DNA from 4 places in the Pantoea vagans genome. Region 2 is predicted to be linked to each of the others. Evidence: predicted binding sites of a transcription regulator. Region 2 holds the regulator's gene; each other region holds the start of a gene.

Region 1 (2,205 bases), 590 kb from region 2:
CTGTGGCGGAGAAACACGATCCACAATCGCCTGGTACAGCGGGGTCATGTCGTCAGCCATGTCGTTGTGGTCCAGACCTGCGATACCATTCAGCGCTGAAGCATAAATGATAGGGAAGTCCAGCTGCTCGTCGGTCGCATCGAGGTTAACGAACAGGTCGAAGACCTGATCAACAACCCAATCTGGACGCGCGCCAGGACGGTCAACTTTGTTGATGACTACGATCGGCTTCAAACCATGAGCAAAGGCTTTTTTGGTTACGAAGCGGGTTTGCGGCATAGGGCCATCCATCGCATCTACAACCAGCAGCACCGAATCCACCATGGACATAACGCGCTCCACTTCACCACCGAAGTCGGCGTGTCCTGGGGTATCAACGATGTTGATACGGTAGTCGTTCCATTTGATGGCGGTGTTTTTTGCGAGGATGGTAATCCCACGCTCTTTCTCCAAATCGTTGGAGTCCATTACGCGCTCAGTCGCTTCGGTACGGGCATCAAAAGTACCGGACTGTTGTAAGAGTTTGTCAACCAGGGTGGTCTTACCATGGTCAACGTGCGCGATAATGGCGATGTTACGCAAATTTTCGATCACAGCTTTGCCTCAGGCATTATAGAAATAACGCGGTATTGTACACGGATTAAGCGAAAGACTGAACATGATCACAGTATTCACTTAAAGTTTCTCATAGTGCTGTTTTTTAGCACCAATAACGGTGCATTAATCTGCACTGTGATGGTGTTTTGCACCTTTTTGGTGCGCAATTTCATCCATTGAGCACCAAATTAGTGCGCATCATCCATACTGGTGCAGTGGTCGACTCACCAAAGAGCGCGCCACAGCGCCATTTTCACCATTGTAATAAAGTTGGCACAGAATTCGCTTTATATCTTTTAAGCGAAAACGACAGTTATAAAACGGTTGAAAGAGCTTGCCGAGATCTTGGTTAGGTAATGGTCAGAAGTCGTGACACATTCCAGGCAACGAAGTTCTCTCACCATGACGATAATGACCATTTCCAGGAGAGTTGAGTATGTCCGCTGAACACGTTCTCTCGATGATGAACGAACACGAAGTTAAGTTTGTTGACCTGCGTTTTACCGATACCAAAGGTAAAGAACAGCACGTTACTATCCCTGCGCACCAGGTTAACGCTGACTTCTTCGAAGAAGGCAAAATGTTCGATGGCTCATCCATCGGCGGCTGGAAAGGCATTAACGAATCAGACATGGTGCTGATGCCGGATGCGACCACTGCGGTGATGGATCCGTTCTTCGAAGACTCTACCCTGATCATTCGTTGCGACATCCTCGAGCCAGGCACACTGCAGGGCTACGACCGTGACCCACGCTCCATTGCTAAGCGTGCAGAAGAGTTCCTGCGTTCTTCAGGCATCGCGGATACCGTGCTGTTTGGACCAGAGCCAGAGTTCTTCCTGTTCGATGACATTCGTTTCGGTTCATCTACCTCAGGTTCACACGTTGCTATCGACGATATCGAAGCTGCATGGAACACTGGTAAAGAGTACGAAGGCGGCAACAAAGGTCACCGTCCAGGTCTGAAAGGCGGTTACTTCCCAGTTCCACCAGTCGACTCAGCTCAGGACATCCGTTCTGCTATGTGTCTGACCATGGAGCAGATGGGTCTGGTGGTTGAAGCTCACCACCACGAAGTAGCAACTGCTGGTCAGAACGAAGTGGCAACCCGCTTCAACACCATGACCAAAAAAGCTGACGAAATTCAGATCTACAAATACGTGGTGCACAACGTTGCTCACGCGTACGGCAAAACTGCAACCTTCATGCCTAAGCCAATGTTCGGCGATAACGGTTCTGGTATGCACTGCCACATGTCCCTGTCAAAAGGCGGCGTGAACCTGTTCTCTGGCGACAAGTACGGCGGCCTGTCTGAAACTGCTCTGTTCTACATCGGCGGTATCATCAAGCACGCTAAAGCGATCAACGCCCTGGCGAACCCAACCACTAACTCATACAAGCGTCTGGTCCCAGGCTACGAAGCACCTGTTATGCTGGCTTACTCTGCCCGTAACCGTTCTGCTTCTATCCGTATTCCAGTGGTTGCAAGCCCGAAAGCTCGTCGTATCGAAGCGCGCTTCCCGGATCCAGCGGCTAACCCATACCTGGCGTTCACTGCACTGCTGATGGCGGGTCTTGATGGTGTTATCAACAAGATCCACCCTGGCGA
Region 2 (2,205 bases):
GATGAACCTTTTGCCGGTGTTGACCCCATCTCCGTTATTGATATCAAGAAAATCATCGAACATCTGCGTGACAGCGGCCTTGGCGTGCTGATTACCGACCACAACGTGCGTGAAACCCTCGCCGTGTGTGAACGCGCTTACATCGTCAGCCAGGGGCATCTGATCGCACATGGCACCCCTGATGAAATTCTTGCAGATGAGCAGGTTAAGCGTGTTTATTTGGGCGAAGAGTTCAGACTCTGATAAGGTGTCGGAATACCCGACATTTGCTTAGGAAATTCTGGCCGGATTATGAAGCAAGGTTTGCAACTCAGGTTCAGCCAACAGCTGGCAATGACCCCACAGTTGCAGCAGGCCATTCGTCTGCTGCAACTCTCGACGCTTGAACTCCAGCAGGAACTGCAACTGGCGCTGGAAAGCAATCCGCTGCTTGAGCAAACTGAACTGCATGAAGAAGTCGATGCGCGTGAACATCAGGAAAGTGATGCGTTAGATACACGCGAAGCGCTCGAACAGAAAGAGATGCCGGAAGAGCTTCCGCTCGACGCCACCTGGGATGAGATCTACACCGCAGGCACGCCTTCTGGTACCGGTACGGATTATCAGGATGATGAGTTGCCGGTCTATCAGGGCGAAACCACCCAGTCACTGCAGGATTACCTGATGTGGCAAGTGGAGTTAACGCCGTTCACCGATACCGATCGCGCCATTGCCACCTCGATTGTTGATGCCATCGACGAAACCGGTTATCTCACAGTCAGCGTTCAGGACATTTGCGACAGTATTGGCGATGAAGAGCTGACGCTGGAAGAAGTCGAAGCCGTGCTCAAGCGCGTCCAGCGTTTCGATCCCGTAGGTGTTGGCGCACGTGACTTGCGTGATTGCCTGCTGGTGCAGCTCTCGCAGTATGCTGCAGACACGCCGATGCTGGCCGAAGCGCGCCTGATCGTCAGTGAACATCTTGATCTGCTGGCCAACCACGATTTCCGCAGCCTGATGCGCGTCACACGTCTGAAAGAAGAGGTGTTAAAAGACGCGATGTTGCTGATTCAGTCACTTGATCCACGCCCCGGGCAGTCAGTGAACACCAGCGAACCTGAATACGTCATCCCGGACGTTCTGGTACGCAAGAACGGTGCGCGCTGGACGGTAGATCTCAACGCTGACAGCCTGCCACGTCTGAAGATTAATCAGCACTATGCCGCGATGGGCGGTTCGACGCGCAATGACAGCGATAGCCAGTTCATCCGCAGTAATCTACAAGAAGCCAAGTGGCTGATTAAAAGCCTCGAGAGCCGCAACGATACCTTGCTCAAAGTCACTCGCTGTATCGTTGAGCAACAGCAGGCGTTCTTTGAACAGGGTGAAGAGTACATGCGCCCGATGGTGTTGGCGGATATCGCACAGGCCGTCGATATGCATGAATCCACGATTTCTCGCGTGACCACGCAAAAGTACTTACATAGCCCGCGTGGCATTTTCGAACTGAAATATTTTTTCTCCAGCCACGTCAACACCGAGGGCGGTGGCGAAGCCTCCTCCACGGCGATTCGTGCGCTGGTGAAAAAATTGATTGCCGCGGAAAATCCCGCAAAACCCTTGAGCGACAGCAAACTCACCTCCATGTTATCCGATCAGGGCATCATGGTGGCGCGACGTACGGTTGCTAAATATCGCGAGTCTTTGTCTATACCGCCATCAAACCAGCGTAAACAGCTGGTTTGACCGAATGAGGAAGGAAGACCTATGCAGCTAAACCTAACCGGACTGAATGTTGAGATAACCGAGCCACTGCGTGAATTTGTAAACAGCAAATTTGCCAAACTAGAACACTACTTTGATCGTATCAATCAGGTTTATATTGTTCTGAAAGTGGAGAAGGTGACGCAGATTGCGGATGCAACACTGCACGTCAACGGCGGGGAGCTGCACGCCACAGCGGAAGCGGAAGACATGTACGCGGCCATCGACGGGTTAATCGATAAGCTTTCCCGTCAGCTGACCAAACATAAAGACAAACTGAAAAAACACTAACCTTCATGCTTGCAGAGTGCCGATCGGTTTGGCACTCAGAGCACAAATGGGGCGGGATGACCGCCCCGTTTTGTCATCTGCGCAAGCGCCAACGGGGAACTCGCCATTGCGGTATGAATGGCGTTACCCTTATGGCTATGTGAACTCGCAAGTGAAACGATGATGAACAAC
Region 3 (2,205 bases), 600 kb from region 2:
GCTTTGCCTACCGTGATGACCGCGATGTGCTGAGCCATATTAATCTGGACGTACCGGCGCGGGGCTTTATCGCCCTGGTCGGGCATACCGGTAGCGGTAAGAGTACCCTGGCGAATCTGTTAATGGGCTACTACCCGGTAACGCGCGGCAGTATTGAGCTGGATGGCCGCCCATTACCGCAACTCTCCCATGAGGCACTGCGGCAAAGTATCGCTATGGTGCAACAGGATCCGGTGGTTCTGGCTGATACGCTGTTGGCGAATGTACGTTTGGGACGCGATATTCCTGAAGAGCAGGTGTGGCAGGCGCTGGAAACCGTGCAGCTTGCCCCTTTAGCACGTGCAATGTCAGAGGGCATTCACACGCGCTTAGGGGAGCAGGGCAATAATTTGTCGGTGGGACAGAAACAGTTGCTGGCGCTGGCGCGCGTGCTTGTGTCGTTGCCACAGATTTTGATTCTGGATGAAGCCACCGCCAACATTGATTCCGGTACCGAGCAGGCGATTCAGCATGCTTTGCGTGCACTGCGTCAACACAGCACGCTGGTGGTGATTGCGCACCGTCTCTCCACCATTACCGAAGCGGATCAAATCCTGGTGCTGCATCGCGGCCAGGTTGCCGAGCGCGGTACGCATGCGCAATTGCTGGCACAACAAGGTCGTTATTGGCAGATGTATCAATTGCAACAAGCGGGTGATGAACTCGCGGCGAGCATCCCCGTACAAGCTGAAGGGTGATTTGCACCTTTTTTGCGCAGATTTATCAGATTGTTCTGTATTGATGCACTCCTTTGAGGCTGAAAGCACCAAAGGAGTGCAATATTGCAACACCTTTCTTTACCCCATCCTCCAGATTGAGCTACCCATCACATAACGAAGCGCTATCCAGCGCCTCTATGCCACTGACTTCCGCACTTTTTTCATTTATGGCACAGCGTTTGCTTATATCTCTGCGTGTCCGCGAGACTCACTCAATTTATTATCCGGAGGGGAACGTATGAAGCTGGTTACCGTGGTAATCAAACCATTTAAGCTGGAGGACGTGCGTGAAGCCTTATCCTCCATTGGCATTCAGGGATTGACTGTTACCGAAGTGAAGGGTTTTGGTCGCCAGAAAGGTCACGCAGAGCTTTACCGCGGTGCCGAGTACAGCGTGAACTTCCTGCCAAAAGTAAAAATTGATATCGCGATTGCGGACGATCAACTCGATGAAGTGGTGGATGTCATCAGCAAAGCCGCTTACACCGGCAAAATTGGCGACGGCAAAATCTTCGTCGCAGAACTGCAGCGCGTTATTCGTATTCGCACCGGCGAGACCGACGAAGCAGCACTGTAACTGGGGCTCTGAATTGTGATGGGATGGAAAGAAATGAATAAACTGATGACTAAGTTAGGCCTCACCAGCCTGGCACTGTTACCGTCTCTGGCCATGGCGGCAGCACCTGCCGTTGCGGACAAAGCGGATAACGCCTTTATGATGATCTGTACCGCACTGGTGCTGTTCATGTCGATTCCGGGCATTGCCCTGTTCTACGGCGGTTTAATTCGCGGTAAGAACGTACTTTCAATGCTGACTCAGGTCGCAGTGACTTTCTCACTGGTGTGCGTACTCTGGGTAATTTACGGTTATTCGCTGGCCTTCAGCGAAGGCAACGCCTTCTTCGGTAACTTCCAGTGGGCGATGTTGAAAAATATCGAGCTGAAAGCGGTGATGGGTAGCTTCTATCAGTATATCCACGTTGCGTTCCAGGCTTCATTCGCCTGTATTACCGTGGGCCTGATTGTGGGTGCACTGGCAGAACGTATTCGCTTCTCTGCGGTACTGATTTTCGTGGTGGTATGGCTGACGCTCTCTTATCTGCCAATCGCACACATGGTCTGGGCAGGCGGTCTGCTGGCTCAAGATGGTGCGCTGGACTTCGCAGGCGGTACCGTTGTACACATCAACGCCGCGGTAGCCGGTCTGGTGGGTGCTTACCTGGTGGGCAAACGTGCTGGCTTTGGTAAAGAAGCCTTCAAACCACACAACCTGCCAATGGTCTTCACCGGTACAGCGATTCTGTATGTTGGCTGGTTTGGTTTCAACGCCGGTTCAGCCTCTTCAGCGAACGAAATTGCTGCACTGGCCTTCCTGAATACCGTTGTAGCGACTGCAGGTGCGGTGCTGTCATGGGTGTTCGGTGAGTGGGCAATGCGTGGCAAGCCT
Region 4 (2,205 bases), 950 kb from region 2:
GAGCGACCTGCAGCGATTAGAGATGATTAGCCCTGGCGATCGTATTCTATTAGTGGGAGCGGGTGGTGCAGCGCGTGGTGTAATTTTGCCTCTGCTTTCTATGGGGTGTTCTGTTGTGGTGGCCAACCGTACCGTTGAACGTGCTGAGGAGTTGGCAGAGATATTTCAGCATAGTGGGAATATTCAGGCTGCACGTTTTACTGATTTATCCAGCAACACGTTTGACCTCATTATTAATGCCACCTCCAGTGGCGTCGATGGCAAAGTTCCGCCGTTGCCGGATACATTGATTTCCGCACAGACTCGTTGTTACGACATGTTCTATCAGCAGGGGCTAACGCCATTTCTGCTGTGGTGCCAGCAGCATGGCGCACACCAGCTTGCTGATGGCTTGGGCATGCTGGTGGGGCAAGCTGCGCATGCTTTCCAGCTATGGCACGGCACGATGCCGGAGATCACGCCGGTGATTGCTCAATTAAAGCAAGCGATGCAACAGTGAATCAGGCGATCCACTTTCCCGATCGTGAAAACTGGGATGAGGAGAAACAAGCGATCGTTTTTCCCGTCCTGGTTCAGGGAATGGGATTCACTTGCGCCATCCCTTCTGAAGCGTTGCATACCCGATTTGGTTCTGGAGAAGCGATGGCGCTGTTTTGCGCTCATCGCTGGGATGTGGAAGAGGAAGCCGAACAGCTGATCCGTGCAGACGAGATCAACGATCAAGGCTGGATCTGGCTCTCCTGATCGAGGTATTCATTCTTCCATCCAACATAGTTGTTTGATGAATAAAGTAAGCCCGCAATTTCAGTTTCGCTCAATGGGCGAACCTGCTTAACCGGGCTGCCGACATAGAGATAGCCGCTTTCCAGTCGTTTGCCGGGTGGCACCAGGCTGCCGGCACCAATCATGACATCCTCTTCTACAATTACGCCATCAAGCAAAATCGATCCCATCCCAACCAATACTCTGTCGCCAATACTGCAACCATGCAGCATGGCTTTGTGGCCCACCGTCACGTCTTCCCCAATCAATAATGGATAACCTTCTGGGTTGCTGGTGGACTTGTGCGTGACGTGCAACACGCTGCCATCCTGGATATTGCTTCTTTTACCTATCACCACTTTGTTCACATCACCACGAATAGCAACCAACGGCCAGATGCTGACATCATCGGCTAGCTGCACATCGCCCACTATCACGCTGCTGCGATCGATCATGACGCGATCGCCAGTTTGCGGAAAATGGTTCTTATAAGGTCGTAGGGCTTCTGACATGATCTTTCTCCTTTTGCACTTTATGTACCTAGCCTGCGGCTTATAGGGCTGGCAAACAAGATGATTTTTGAGCGGATCGCTCGCGATCGCAGCGAAAAGAACGAAAACTCGCCAGTCGATTAAAAAGATCGAAAAAAGGGGTTGTGCAAATAATTCGGATCCCTATAATGCGCCACCACTGAGACGGCAAAGCGACAACGCAGACGGCTCAGCAGGGAGTGAAGTGATTCACCCCGCCAGATGAAAAACGCTGAAAAAAGTGTTTGACTCTGAAGGAGGAAAGCGTAATATACGCCACCTCGCAACAGCAGCTTAAGGCGCTGATTGCACCGCTCTTTAACAATTTATCAGACAATCTGTGTGGGCACTCGCAGGATTGATATCAACGTCTCCGGACGTAAAAAATATCAAGTCTCACGAGTGAACACATAATGAAATTCATTATGACGTTTTACAGATGAGCATCGCTGCACTTGTTGCAGCAAATCAAGCTTTAAATTGAAGAGTTTGATCATGGCTCAGATTGAACGCTGGCGGCAGGCCTAACACATGCAAGTCGAACGGTAGCACAGAGAGCTTGCTCTCGGGTGACGAGTGGCGGACGGGTGAGTAATGCCTGGGAAACTGCCCGATGGAGGGGGATAACTACTGGAAACGGTAGCTAATACCGCATAACGTCTTCGGACCAAAGTGGGGGACCTTCGGGCCTCACACCATCGGATGTGCCCAGGTGGGATTAGCTAGTAGGTGGGGTAATGGCTCACCTAGGCGACGATCCCTAGCTGGTCTGAGAGGATGACCAGCCACACTGGAACTGAGACACGGTCCAGACTCCTACGGGAGGCAGCAGTGGGGAATATTGCACAATGGGCGCAAGCCTGATGCAGCCATGCCGCGTGTATGAAGAAGGCCTTCGGGTTGTAAAGTACTT

What was found. Region 2 encodes sigma-54, which starts transcription at its own class of promoters, with help from an activator protein. Its sites were predicted from a motif close to GTTGGCACANNTTTCGCTNT; they were not measured.
Region 1: a site for sigma-54 is predicted at 867-886, ahead of glnA (glutamate--ammonia ligase). Genes of this name have one in related genera too.
Region 3: a site for sigma-54 is predicted at 925-944, ahead of glnK (P-II family nitrogen regulator). Genes of this name have one in related genera too.
Region 4: a site for sigma-54 is predicted at 1,554-1,573, ahead of LK04_RS01070 (gamma carbonic anhydrase family protein). Genes of this name have one in related genera too.

Annotation. Positions count from the first base shown of each region.
Region 1 covers NZ_CP011427.1:4,162,994-4,165,198, reverse strand. Annotated here, with positions in the region: gene typA (ribosome-dependent GTPase TypA) at 1-594, opposite strand, end outside; gene glnA (glutamate--ammonia ligase) at 1,034-2,205, shown strand, end outside.
Region 2 covers NZ_CP011427.1:3,570,764-3,572,968, forward strand. Annotated here, with positions in the region: gene lptB (LPS export ABC transporter ATP-binding protein) at 1-243, shown strand, start outside; gene rpoN (RNA polymerase factor sigma-54) at 292-1,725, shown strand; gene hpf (ribosome hibernation promoting factor) at 1,747-2,034, shown strand; gene ptsN (PTS IIA-like nitrogen regulatory protein PtsN) at 2,197-2,205, shown strand, end outside.
Region 3 covers NZ_CP011427.1:2,966,299-2,968,503, reverse strand. Annotated here, with positions in the region: gene LK04_RS13915 (SmdB family multidrug efflux ABC transporter permease/ATP-binding protein) at 1-737, shown strand, start outside; gene glnK (P-II family nitrogen regulator) at 997-1,335, shown strand; gene amtB (ammonium transporter AmtB) at 1,369-2,205, shown strand, end outside.
Region 4 covers NZ_CP011427.1:209,844-212,048, forward strand. Annotated here, with positions in the region: gene aroE (shikimate dehydrogenase) at 1-499, shown strand, start outside; gene LK04_RS01065 (DUF1488 domain-containing protein) at 496-744, shown strand; gene LK04_RS01070 (gamma carbonic anhydrase family protein) at 720-1,274, opposite strand; rRNA gene LK04_RS01075 (16S ribosomal RNA) at 1,770-2,205, shown strand, end outside.